3 regions of the Nonomuraea sp. NPDC049750 genome follow, and region 1 is predicted to be linked to each of the others. Evidence: riboswitches for the same ligand, from Rfam matches in the RefSeq annotation. Region 1 holds a riboswitch; each other region holds the start of a gene.
The links. Region 1 has a riboswitch for thiamine pyrophosphate ahead of AB0J16_RS14070 (FAD-dependent oxidoreductase). Riboswitches for the same ligand answer to the same signal wherever they lie in the genome.
Positions count from the first base shown of each region.

Region 2: it holds a riboswitch for thiamine pyrophosphate, as region 1 does, so the genes downstream of both, AB0J16_RS14575 (TenA family protein) here and AB0J16_RS14070 (FAD-dependent oxidoreductase) in region 1, are expected to answer to the same signal.
Region 3: it holds a riboswitch for thiamine pyrophosphate, as region 1 does, so the genes downstream of both, AB0J16_RS03035 (cytosine permease) here and AB0J16_RS14070 (FAD-dependent oxidoreductase) in region 1, are expected to answer to the same signal.

Region 1 is NZ_JBFANB010000004.1:485,255-489,609, reverse strand. Features, by position in the region: gene AB0J16_RS14080 (thiazole synthase) at 122-877, opposite strand; gene thiS (sulfur carrier protein ThiS) at 870-1,070, opposite strand; gene AB0J16_RS14070 (FAD-dependent oxidoreductase) at 1,067-2,287, opposite strand; TPP riboswitch at 2,277-2,393, opposite strand; gene AB0J16_RS14065 (FAD-dependent oxidoreductase) at 2,452-3,615, shown strand; gene AB0J16_RS14060 (Rv2175c family DNA-binding protein) at 3,646-4,020, shown strand; gene thiE (thiamine phosphate synthase) at 3,998-4,355, shown strand, end outside.
Region 2 is NZ_JBFANB010000004.1:586,848-591,202, forward strand. Features, by position in the region: gene AB0J16_RS14565 (DUF3043 domain-containing protein) at 1-565, shown strand, start outside; gene AB0J16_RS14570 (hypothetical protein) at 771-1,385, shown strand; gene AB0J16_RS14575 (TenA family protein) at 1,502-2,179, opposite strand; TPP riboswitch at 2,324-2,419, opposite strand; gene AB0J16_RS14580 (hypothetical protein) at 3,061-3,501, shown strand; gene AB0J16_RS14585 (aldo/keto reductase family protein) at 3,928-4,355, shown strand, end outside.
Region 3 is NZ_JBFANB010000001.1:637,744-642,098, forward strand. Features, by position in the region: gene AB0J16_RS03030 (methylated-DNA--[protein]-cysteine S-methyltransferase) at 1-330, shown strand, start outside; gene AB0J16_RS03035 (cytosine permease) at 340-1,683, opposite strand; TPP riboswitch at 1,674-1,786, opposite strand; gene AB0J16_RS03040 (rhodanese-like domain-containing protein) at 1,812-2,135, opposite strand; gene AB0J16_RS03045 (helix-turn-helix domain-containing protein) at 2,143-2,583, opposite strand; gene AB0J16_RS03050 (MFS transporter) at 2,659-4,080, shown strand; gene AB0J16_RS03055 (DNA-formamidopyrimidine glycosylase family protein) at 4,113-4,355, opposite strand, start outside.

The DNA.
Region 1 (4,355 bases):
ATCCTGTTTCGCCGGTTCCGCGTGGTGTCGGTGACTACGGGTCTGTCCGGGGCCCCCGCGTGGCTACGGACCCGTCGGGGGTCTCCGCGTGGCTACGGACCCGTCCGGGGTTTTCGCGTGGCTATGGGCCCGTCGGGGAGGATGCCTCCGCGTAGCGGCGGCGGGGGATGCGGCCCGCCTGGTGGGCGAGCCGGCCCGCCTGGACGGCCGCTCTCATGGCCGTCGCCATCAGCTCCGGCCGCTGCGCCCTGGTGACGGCCGTGGCCAGGAGTACGGCGTCGCAGCCCAGCTCCATCGCCAGGGCGGCGTCGCTGGCCGTACCGATGCCCGCGTCGAGGATGACCGGCACCGAGGCCGCCTCCACGATGAGCTCGATGTTGTGCGGGTTGCGGATGCCGAGGCCCGAGCCGATCGGCGCGCCGAGCGGCATCACCGCGGCACATCCGGCCAGCTCCAGGCGACGCGCCAGCGCCGGGTCGTCCCCGATGTACGGCAGCACCACGAACCCGTCGGCCACCAGCCGTTCGGCCGCGTCGAACGTCTCGATCGGGTCCGGCAGCAGCGTCCGCTCGTCGGCTATGACCTCGAGCTTGACCCAGTTCGTGCCGAGCGCCTCCCTGGCCAGCCGGGCGGTCAGCACGGCGTCGCCCGCGGTGAAACAACCGGCGGTGTTGGGCAGGACCTTGATGCCGCGTTCGCGCAGCACGTCGAGCACCGAGCCGGGCGCACTGGGGTCGAGCCGCCGCATGGCGACGGTCGTCAGCTCGGTGCCGGACGCGACCAGCGCCTGGTCGAGCACCTCCAGCGACGGGGCGCCACCGGTGCCCATGATGAGCCGGGAGGAGAACTTCTCTCCGGCTATGAGGAGATCATCCACCTTGCACCGCCGTCAGCACTTCCATCCGGTCGCTGTCGCCGAGCGCCGTCGTCTCCCAGGCGCTCCGCGTCACCACCTCGTCGTTCACGGCCACGGCCACGCCGGTCGTGGCCGTGGTGAGCGTGAGTACGGCCTGCGCCACGGTGGTGCCGTCGGGCACCTCGTGCGGGGCCCCATTGATGGTCACATTCATGAAATATCCCGATACCTCAGCGGCGAGCACAGCTCCGCGAGCTCGCTCTCCTCGCCCAGCAGAATGGCCGCCGTGAGCGGAGCCAGCAGCACCCCGCCCCGATGATGCCCAGTGGCCAGCACCAGCCCTGGCGTCCCGCTGGGCCCGATGAGCGGGACGTTGTCCGGTGTGCCCGGCCGCAGCCCCGCCACCACGTCGACGATCTCCAGCTCGGTGACGCCCGGCACCAGCTCGTGGGCGTCCCGCAGCAGCTCGTACAGTCCGCCCGCCGTCACCCTCGTGTCGAACCCCAGCTCCTCCTGGGTCGCCCCGACCACCAGCTCACCGTCACCCCTCGGCACCAGGTACACGGATTTCCCGTGGACCGTCCCGCGTACGCACCTGCCGAGCAGGGGCTGGGGGGAACGCAGCCGCATGATCTGCCCCTTGACCGGCCGTACCGGGACATCGACCAGCCCGGCACTCCACGCCCCGGCCGCCAGCACGACCCGCTCGCCCCGGATCTCATCGGGAATGTCCGCCTGCGGGCGGCTCTGGTCCGGGGGTGCGAGGCGTACGCCCACCACCTTGTCATCGTCCTGGACGTCGCCGTCCTGGAGCAGTTCGCTGACGCGAGCCCGGACGAGGGGGACGCCCAGGCGGTCGAGTGCGGCCAGGAGCGCGGCGGTGACCCGGCGCGGGTCCACCCAGGCGTCTCCACGGGCCAGCAGCCCACCGCGTACGGACGGCGCCAGCATGGGCTCCAGCCGACGGCACTCGCGCCCGGTCAGCCGCTCGACCGGTAGCCCCAGCTTCTCCATGAACGCGGCCAGCTCACCGAGCGCCGCCAGATCGTCGGCCCCGAACGCCACGGCCAGCGTCCCGTCGACCCGGAAGTCCAGCCCGGCCCGCGCGGCCTCACTGAGCCCGCTCACGACCGCTTCAGACGCCCCGGCCTCGTCAAGGCGGTTGGCGGCGGGTTTCGTACCGGCGTCGAGGCCGGCGTCGGTGGCGAGTTCGGAGGCGAAGGACGGCCAGCGGCGCAGTGCGGCGAGGCCCAGTCGGAGCAGCGGCTCCTCCGTGTAGGTGACCTCGCTCACCGGCGCCAGCATGCCCGCCGCCGCGTGCGAGGCCCCAGTGGCCGGAGCCGGATCGACCACGGTGACCGGCCGCCCCGAGCGGGACAGGCGCCAGGCGATGGACAGCCCGATGATCCCGCCGCCTACGACGATGTCCACGTCCGCTCCCTTCGCCGGCATGATCCGGATCAGGTGTCTTGCGGTCGAAGGCCCGGTGCAGCCTTCCTCTCAGCCCGGTAACGGCCGGACTCCCGCGCGTCTTACGTCTCCACCCTACGGCCTCGGCGCGACGTCCCGGCACGGGCCCCGTTATGGTCTTGAACGTGAATCATGTGGTGGTGGCAGGCGCCGGTCTGGCCGGTGTACGGAGTGTCGAGGCGCTGCGCGCGAAAGGGTTCGACGGCAGGATCACGCTGATCGGGCAAGAGCGGCACCGGCCGTACGACCGGCCACCCTTGTCGAAGGCGGTCCTGTCCGGCAGCAGCGACTCCAGCTTCGTCGACGCCGACCTCGCCGTGCTGGAGGTGGACTTCTGGCCGGGCGTCTCGGCCAAGGCGCTGCGTCCCGGCGTCGTGGAGACCACCGAGGGCGAGCTCGGCTACGACGGCCTGGTGATCGCCACCGGCGCCGAGCCGATCACGCTGCCCGGCGACGGCCGTCAGCATGTGCTGCGCACCCTCGACGACGCGCTTGAGCTGCGCGCCCGGCTCGTCAAGGGCGCCCACGTGGTGATCATCGGCGCCGGTTGGATCGGCGCCGAGGTGGCCACCGCCGCCCGCCGAGCCGGCTGCGAGGTGACCGTGATCGAGGCGGGCCCCGCCCCGCTCGCCCAGGCGGTCGGCCCTGAGATCGGCGCCCGCACCCAGGGCTGGTACGAGGGCATCGACCTGCGGCTGAACACCCTGGTCGGCTCCGTGGACGACGGCGGCGTCACACTCGCGGACGGAAGCCTCATCGAGGCGCACGTGGTCGTCACCGGCGTCGGAGTGCGCCCGACCGTCGGCTGGCTCGCGGGCTCCGGCGTCGACCTGGACAACGGCGTCGTCGCCGACGAACACCTGCGCACCTCCCTGCCGAACGTCGTGGCCGTGGGCGACTGCGCCGCCTGGTGGTCGCGCCGGTTCGAGACCAGGCTGAGGGTCGAGCACTGGGACGCCGCGCTCAACTCGCCCGAGGTGGCCGCCGCCACGCTGCTGGGTGTCGAGGCCGCCTACGACCCGGTGCCCTATTTCTGGTCCGAGCAGTTCGGCCACATGGTCCAGTACGCGGGCCACCACCCGGCCGGAGATCGTCTCCTCTACCGAGGCGAACTCGGCGGAAAATGGTCGGCCTGCTGGCTCACCTCGGACGACACCCTGGCCGCGGTGCTCGCCGTGGACCGGCCCCGAGACCTCGTCCAGGGCCGCAGAATCATCGAAGCCGGACACCGCGTAGACGCCGAACGCCTGGTAGATCCCGACCTCTCCCTACGGGACTGTGTTGTTTGAGCAAGCACGCCATGTGGTAGTTGTGGTTTCGTGACGCTTTCTGTTGCGCAGATCGACCGGGAGACCGACCAACTCGTCGCCGAGTGGCTCACTCTCCCCGAAGTGGCCGCGCGCCTAGACCTTTCGATAGGGCGGGCCAAGCAACTCCTCAAGGATCGGAAACTGCTCGGTGTGCGCCGGGGTGGTGGTGGGCCACAAGTGCCCGCGGTGTTCCTTGACGGAAAGGACGTGATGAAGGGTCTGCCCGGCACACTCTCCGTGCTGCGCGACTCCGGTTACGACGACATCGAGTCGCTGCGCTGGCTCTTCACTCCCGACGACTCCCTGCCCGGCTCGCCCGTCGACGCCATCAGGGCCGGTCGCCATACCGAGGTCAAGCGGCGTGCCCAAGCTCTCGCTTTCTGACGCCCGTCTCTACCTCTGCACGGACGGCCGTCGCGAACGCGGTGACCTGGCCGAATTCCTCGACGCGGTGCTGGCCGCGGGCGTGGACATCGTCCAGTTGCGGGAGAAGGGCCTGGAGGCGCGCGAAGAGCTCGCGCTCCTTGAGGTCTTCCGCGACGCCTGCGACCGGCACGGCCGGCTGCTGGCGGTCAACGACCGGGCCGACATCGCCTACGCCGCCCGGCCCGACGTGCTCCACCTGGGGCAGGACGATCTTCCGGTGAAGGTCGCGCGAGAGATACTCGGCGACGACGTCTTCATCGGACGGTCCACCCACTCCATCGCCGAGGCGTCCG
Region 2 (4,355 bases), 100 kb from region 1:
CATTGACGATCCTAAGCCCCAGGGCAAGGGTCGTCCCACACCCAAGCGCCGGGACGCGGAAGGCAGACGGCGCCAGCCGGTCACCGCGCCCAAGGACCGCAAAGAGGCCTATCGACAGGCCCGCGCCAAGCAGACTGTCGAGCGCGAGCGGGCCCGCAAGGGCATGCTCGCGGGCGACGAACGCTATTTCCCGGCCCGCGACAAGGGCCCGGCGCGCAAGTTCGCGCGCGACTGGGTCGACTCGCGGCGGCTGCCGAGCCAATACTTCCTGCCGTTCTCGCTGGTGATCCTGCTGGCGACGTGGATCCCATGGCCCGCAGACATCCGTCCGCTGGTGCTCGGCTACGTGATCACGATCGGCTGGCCGATCATGATGATCGGTGTGCTCTTCACCTCGATCTTCGTGGCCTGGCGGATCAAGAAGCTGGTGGCGGAGAAGTATCCCAAGGAGAACCTGCGCGGCGTCGGCTTCTATGCCGCGATGCGGGCTCTGCAGATCCGCAAGCTGCGTTTCCCGCCGCCCGCGGTCCTGCCGGGCGGCAAGCCGGTGCCACCCAAGAAGTAACGCGGTTCGCTCCGGCTTTCGCGCCGGCTTTCGCGCCGTTTCGCTCCGGCTTTCGCGCCGTTTCGCTCCGGCTTCTCCCAGCGCGGCACTCCTCGCGTGACCGTGGGCCGCCGGCCGCCCAAGGCCGGCTGCGGACACGCTCGCGGGGTGTTCAGCCCCTCATGGCGGAGTAAGGCTGTCGTGCAGGATGAAGGGGGGATATCCCATGACAGATCGTCCGCCCGAGAGCACCGGCTCCACATCGTCGTCGGACAGCCGCGGGACGACCGGGGCGAAGTGCGCGCTCGCGGTCAAGGGCCTGATGGGGATAGAGGCCATCACCTGGGGCAGCGGAAGCTCCTGGCGTACCGGCACGGGAGTTCCGGATCACATCGCGGCGCCCATCGAGTTGATGTGCTTCGAACTCCTGCCCTATGCCCTGCTCAGGGCCGCGCACATCAGCGAGAAGACGTTCCTGCTGGGCATGCGGAACCGGTCTTCGACCAAGTACGACGGCGGGTCGGAGGCGTGGGCGGGCTTTCTGTGCGACCCGGTGTCGAAGGACCGCGTGCCGGTGGACGAGCTCGCCGGCCTGCGTACCGTGGCGGGCGACGTCATCGTCATGATCGGCGCCTCCGCCGACGCGTTCCACACCGTAATCGTCTCGGGCACCGCCTCGACCGGCCCCGCCAAGGAAGGGCCGATGATCTACTCCCTCGCCGACCGCAGCCCGACAAGCGATCCCACCGAAATGACCCTCGGTAAGATCATCGCGCAGTTCCTACCTTATGAGACGGTCGCCGTACAGGTGTTCACCGTGAAGCCGGGCCTCCTGGAGTGAGTTCACGGCCACCAGCGGAAAGAGCTGTCGCGGCGCCAGGTGGGGGCGCCGATCTGTCACGGGCGGGCGCCGTACCACGTCTCTTTCGATTCTTTCGACGACCGACAGGGGCTCGTTCACAGCCATTGGCGGGTGGGCCAGGCTTCGAGGCGCCACGCGCTGTCCCAGAACATCCACTCGTATTCGGCCGCCCGGAGGAACGCCTCCGCCATGGCTTCGCGGATGGCGGGGCCGGACTGGGCGGCCTGCCGGTCGGTGATGGCCTTCGCCTGTTCGGCGGAGACGGCGAAGGCGGGGTCGGAATAGGTGGCGATCCACGCGTGGTACGGATGGTCGCGCCGCCCCTCCGTACGCGCCAGCAGTGCCGTGCCGACGTCCTGGTACACCCAGAAACACGGCAGCACGGCGGCGGCGAGCACGGGTAGTGGCGCGGTGAGCGCGGTGGCCTGAAGGTAGGACGCGTATGCCAGGCAGGTGGGCGAGGTGGGAATGGCCGCCATCTCCCCGGCGTCCAGGCCGAATTCGCCGAGATAACGGCCGTGCAGGGCCCGTTCGACCGTCAGCGCCGTATGGGCGGACTGGGCGAAGAACGCGGCGTCGGAGGAATCGTCCGCCCGGGCCGCCGCCGTCGCCAGCGTTTTCGCGTACGCCGCCAGATAACGGCCGTCCTGAACGAGATAGAAGGCGAAACGCTCCCGGTCGAGACCGCCGTCCCCCAGCGCGTTGTTGAACGGATGGTTACGGATCGCGTCGAGCAGCTTGGCCGCGCGCGTCCAGATTTCATCGCAGAACATGCCCTCACTCACCAGAGTGCGTGGAAATGGTGGACGGGGCCGTCTCCCCCGACCTGGAAACGCCCGCGGCCCGCGGCGCGCCGTTCAGATATCCCTGACCGTCCGCGCTCGAGTCGGTGCCGACGACGGAAAGCATCTTGGAAACGGGAGCCACCCGGACGTCCCTTCGCTAGTGCGAACTAGATCAGGTTCTACGGGTGTGATCTCAGCCCAACCTGCCGGGCACCCCGCGTCGCAGATCAGGGTAACAGAGGTCATGGTCGCGGACGGCGGTCCGCCATGGGCCCGCGAGGGGGCGGACGTCGCGATCGTGACGTACGCGTTCGGGATGGGCATCGACCGGCCGGACGTACGGTACGTGCCGCACCAGGAGCAGGCCGCCTCCATATGGTCGGTCCACAGCGACGCCGAAGAGAAGGCGGTCTTCATCCGGCCACGTTCCCCAGCGAGGCGAAGGCACGCGTCCAGACGAACCTGTTGGGGATTCTCGCGGTCGATCAACGGCCCGAGCACCTTCGTTCCGGCCGCGTGCCGAGCGGGAATCGCCAGCGCCTCGAAGAATTCGATGAATTCCGAGCGGACGATTGAGCTCGTCGCCGAACCCGAACCAGGTCTGAGTTTCTCTCTTGGTGCCTTAGACCGGCTCGACCGTAATGCGCGCCGCGCCTGGTACAGAGTTTCATTTGAGAAGCCTGGAAGAGTTTCATTTGAGAAGTCTGGACGTGTCGCCTCGGGTATCGGCCGTCGGGCAATCCGGAAGCGCGTCGGCCTGTATCATTCGACCGGGCTCTAAACGTCCCCGCATCGCCTCTTCTCGGCATGCGCCGAATCACTAGGATCGACTCCCTGTGGCCGCACGGCTCACAGCAAGGAGGATTTTCATGCGCATTTTACGCACCGGCTATACTCTCGCCCCGGCAATGGCGGCGGCGTTCTTGGTTCTGACGCTGACCTCATGCGGCAGCGGCAGCGGCGAAACCATCGCCACGGGAACCACCGCTCCCGAAGCCGCGGACACGAACCAGAAGGCGACGGGAAAAACAGCGGCCCCCGCCGGTGAAAGCGGCGTCAAAACCGGCGTCATGGATCAGCTGCGCAAATCGCGGGAGATAAAGGAGCTGCCGTACAAGCCGGCGGCCGTGACGAAGTTCGTGTCGTGCATGGCCGACGTCCTGGTGAAGTACAGCAACAAGAAGGACCTGCGAGCCTACGCCGACGGCTCGCTCGACCTGGAGAGCATCCGGCAGACCGACAAGGCCGCGGCCGACAAAGCGGGCTTCAAGTGCTCGGACGTCGTCACCAAGGACGATCTCAAGCAATAGACGGCCAGCCGCCGGATGACACCCGGCGTCCGATCCAGCAGGTCGATCGGCCGGGCACGTGCCTGGTCCATCGGCGGCGCGGCCAACCCGGACGATCCCTTGGCCAGGGGCTCGCGAACCACCAGACTTTGCGGCTCCGGCAGCACGGCCATGGATCGTCCGCCCGCCTCGCGCCGCTCGCGCTCGCCCAACGGCATCCGTTCGGCCTGGTCCAGGTCGGTGCCGCCGAACGTGTCCGTCCGACCATCCTTGGAGAGGTCAAGCTTGGTGGTATCAGGCCGCCCCGCCCACGAGCGGTGCCGAGCCGCGCAGTCGTCGAGGACCGCCAAGCCCCGTCAGCGCGCCCGGTCGATGAGCGCCCCGGCGGGCAGACCGCACCCCATCCCGGTTTAGATCACCGCATGAGACGGGCCTAAGGTCGGATCTATGGAATTCCGTACCCTCGGTCGCAGCGGTCTCAAGGTCAGCGAGATCAGCTACGGCAACTGGCTCACCCATGGCTCCCAGGTCGAGGAGGACGCCGCCAAGCAGTGCGTGCAGGCGGCGCTCGACGAGGGCATCACGACGTTCGACACCGCCGATGTCTACGCCGGCACCAAGGCCGAGTCGGTGCTCGGCCGGGCCCTGAAGGGCGTACGCAGGGAATCGCTGGAGATCTTCACCAAGGTCTACTGGCCGACGGGCCCCGGGCCGAACGACCGCGGCCTGTCCCGCAAGCACATCACCGAATCCATCCACGGGTCGCTGCGGCGTCTGCAGACCGACTACGTCGATCTGTACCAGGCGCACCGCTTCGACTTCGAGACGCCGCTGGAGGAGACGCTCAAGACCTTCGACGATCTCGTACGGCAGGG
Region 3 (4,355 bases), on a different contig from region 1:
CGCAGGGAGCTCGACGCCTACTTCTCCGGCCGCCTGCGGGCCTTCGCCACACCGGTGGACCTGTCCATCGCCACGACGTTCGCCCGTACGGTGCTGCAGAAGACCATGGCCGTGCCCTACGGCGAGACGGCGACCCTCGACGAGATCGGCGAGAGCATCGGCCGCCCGCGCGCGCTGCGCGCGGTCGGCAACGCGCTCAACGCCAACCCCGTCTGTGTGGTCGTGCCGTGCCACCGGATCGTGCCGGGCGACGGCGAGCTCGGCGACTACGCGGGCGGCCAGGCCGCCAAGCGTCATCTCCTCAACATCGAGAAACGCTCACGGGCCTGAGGTACGTACTCAACGACTCGTGATCGAGGCGCGCCTGGTCGCCCAGCCGATCGCCAGCGTCACCAGAGCCGCCACCAGAGCCGCGCCCAGGGCCCCGTTCATCCACGGCTGCCTGGTGAACCCGGTGGCCTCGCGTACGGCCGCCCAGAGGCCGTCCCACTGCGCGACCGTCGGCGTGGAGGTGGTCAGCCAGTAGGCCACGAAGCCGAGCGCCCAGGGCACCAGCATGGACCAGCGGGCGGGCGCGTCCTCGTCGGTGTTCCACCCCGAGGATCCGCCGAGCACGAAGTAGTCGACCGCCAGCACCGCGAACATCGGCACGAACACCGCCCCGATCACCCCCAGGAACGCCCCGTAGGAGTTCACGTCGACCACCAGCGCAATGGCGGTGGTCAGCACGCCGATGGCGATCGAGAAGACCCGCCGGTCGACGCGCGGCATGAGGTTCTGCAGGGACATGGTCGTGGAGTAGACGTTCGCGAACGACTGGTCGGCCTCCCGCAACACCAGGATCGCGAAGAACAGCGCGCCCAACGGCACCGCGACGAACGCCCCGAACACGGCCGTGCCGTCGGCGGCCACCGCCGCGGACCCGGCGATGGCCACCGCGTAGACGCCCAGCCCCAGGCAGGCGACCTGGGCCAGCGTGTAGCCGCCGACCACGCCCGCGAAGGCGGCCCGGCTCGACCTGGAGTGCCGGGCGAAGTCCGCCGCGATCGGCACCCACGAGACCGACAGCGCGATGACGTAGTCGACCGCGGGCGCGAACGCCGTCCACGACCCGCCGCCCTGCGGCGGAGCCTTCGACAGGAACGCCACCGCGAACCAGACCAGCGAGATGATCACTCCGATCGTGACGTAGCGCCGCAGCAGCCGGATCGACCCGAGCGGCCAGATGGTCAGCGACGTGGTCAGCGCCCCCGCCACCACCACCCACACCTGGTACGGCACCACGGCCCCGAAGATGGCCATCGCGCCCTTGGCGATCACCCACAGCTCGAAGGCGCCCCACCCGATCATCTGGACGATGTTGAGCACGGTCGGGATGTAGGACAGCCGCGCCCCGAACAACCCGCGCAGCAGCACCATCGCCGGCCGCCCGGTCTGCGTGCCCGGAATGGCCGACAGCCCCACCATGGCCGTGCCGACCAGGCTGCCGACGAGCGCGGCGAGCAGGGCCGCGCTCAGGCTGAGCGGGCTGCCACCGAGCGGGTCGAGCAGGAACAGCGCACCGCTGAACCCCAGCAGGCTCACGGCCAGGTTCGCCCACAGGGCCCCCTGGTCGAGCAGCCCGAGCGTCTTGGGGGGCGTCCCTTCGAGGGTCAGCGGGACTTCGTCGACGACATGCGTCATCTCACACTCCCTACGCCGGCATTACCCGGACAGGTTCATGCGGTCGGCGACAGGTCAGTCGCCCTCTCAGCCCGGTGCACCCCGAGCTCCCGCGGTTTGTGTAGTTGTCGAGCGGATTATGCCATCCGTCAGGCGACGAACGGCGGGCGCCCCGTCTCACTGACCATCGGGCGGCGCGCGCCCGCCCACGACTGCATGCCGCCGTCGACGTTGACCGCCTCGCGCCCGAGCTGGTTGAGCCAGGCCGCGACCTGGAACGACCGGCCGCCGACCCGGCAGACCACGTAGACGGTCCGGTCGCCCGGCACCTCCTCGACCCGCCCCTGGATCTGCGTCATCGGGATGTGCACCGCCTCGGGCGCGTGCCCGGCCACCCATTCGTCCTGTTCACGCACGTCGAGCAGGTAGGCGTCGGCGGGAACGTCGCTGGCCGGGATCTCTGGAACCGTCATGCCTCCATCATCTCGCGTCGCTGGTCATCTCGCGTCGCTGGTCATACGCGGCACGCGCCGTGGCGATCTCCTGCCGATGCTCCTCGGTCCAGGTGACCAGGCTCTTGATCGTCTGGTGCAGGGTCCGGCCGAGCGGCGTGAGCGCGTAGTCGACCCGCGGGGGCACGACGGGGTGGACCGTGCGGCTGACCAGGCCGTCGCGCTCCAGGTGGCGCAGGGTCACGCTGAGCATCCGCTGGCTGACCCCGTCGATCTCGCGGCGCAGCTGGGTGAAGCGCAGGCTCTGGCAGTCGAGCAGCGCGATGACCAGCAGCGACCACTTGTCGGCGACCCGGTCGAGTATCTGCCGGACCTCGCAGTCCTCCCTGGTGTCCCACTGCCACACGTCGTAGTCGTCGTCCACGGTGCTCTCGCAGTAACCGGGTGACTTAGAAGTGCCGTCTTCCATGACATTTCATACTGCCGGATGATTTGGACGGTTACCAGAGATAACCGAATGCCGATAAGTAACCGGGAGTTGACCATGTCCAAACGCGCTTGGGGCATGTTGATCGTGCTGTGCGGGGCCATCTTCATCGAGGGCACCGACGTGGCCATGCTGAACGTGGCCCTGCCGTCGATCAGGGCGGATCTGGGGCTGTCCACGGGCATGCTGAGCGGGGTGGTGAGCGCCTACGTCCTGGGCTGTGGCGGTTTCATCCTGCTCGGCGGCCGGGCGGCCGACCTGCTGGGCCGGCGCAGGATGTTCCTGCTCTGGCTCGGGGTGTTCGTGGTGTTCTCCGGGCTGGGCGGGTTCGCGACCGAGGGGTGGGTGCTGCTGGTCGCCAGGTTCCTCACCGGGGTCGCGGCCGCGTTCATGATGCCCGCCGGGCTGTCGCTGATCACCACGAGCTTCCCCGAGGGCAGGCAGCGCAACCGCGCGCTGCTGGTGTACGCGGGGACGGGGGCCGCCGGGTTCGCGCTCGGGCTGGTGATCGGTGGTCTGCTGAGCTCGATCGGCTGGCGCTGGGTCTTCTTCGCGCCCGTCCTCTTCTCGCTGGCGATCCTGATCGCCGCCGTCCCGCTGCTGAAGGAGCAGCCGACGCCCCGGCCCGCCGGCGGCGTCGACCTGGCCGGGGCCGCGACCATCACCGGCGCGATGACGCTGCTGGTCTACGGCCTGGTACGGCTGGAGCGCCCCGCCGACGGCCCGGCCTGGACCATCGGCGTGTTCGCGGGCGGAGTGGCGCTGCTGGCGGCGTTCGTGGCGATCGAGCGGCGGTCGGCCACGCCGCTCGTCCGCCTGGGCATCCTGCGCTCCGCGCCACTGGTGCGCGCCAACCTGGCGGCGCTGCTGCTCACCGCGTCGTTCTTCGGCTTCCAGTTCCTGGTCACGCTGTACCTACAGGAGTTGCGCGGCTGGTCCACCGTCCAGACCGGCCTGGCCCTGCTCGCCGCCGCCGCCGACGTGGTGCTCGCGCCGACGCTGACCCCGTGGCTGGTGCAGAGGTACGGGAACGCCCGGGTGATCTTCGGCGGCCTGCTGTCAGGGCTCGCGGCCTACGGCCTGTTCGTGGGGGTCGGGATGGACTGGTCGTACGCGGCCATGCTGCCGTCGATGCTGCTGATCGGGCTGATGTTCGCCTTCGTGTACGGCCCGCTCACGATCGTCGCCACGGAGGGCATCGCGGAGGACGAGCAGGGCTTGGCCGGTGGACTGCTGAACTCGGCCTTCCAGTTCGGCGCGGCGCTCGGGCTGTCCATGGTCACGGCGGTCAGCGTGGCGGCACTCGGCGACGCGACCTCCGCCGAGGCCGGACTGGCGGCCATCAGGACGGCGCTCCTGGTACCGCTGGCCGCCACGGCCGTCGCCGCGCTCATCATGGCCACCGGCCTACGCCGACGCCCGCCCACCCCTACGCACGAGGCCGACAGGTCAGGGGAGCCCGAGAAGCTCAAAGCGTGACCACCGGCGCGGAGGCGTGACGTCAGCAGGCGTTACTTCAGCAGGCGGGACAGACGGCGGTCGGCCAGCGGCTTGCCGCCCGTCTGGCAGGTGGGGCAGTACTGGAGCGAGGAATCCGCGAAGGACACCTCGCGGATCGTGTCGCCGCATACATCGCACGGCTGACCGGCGCGGTTGTGGACACGAAGGCCGGACTTCTTCTCCGCCTTGAGGTCCTTGGCGGCCAAGCCGTGCGCCCGCTCGACCGCCTCGCGCAGCGTGGTGACGATGGCCTC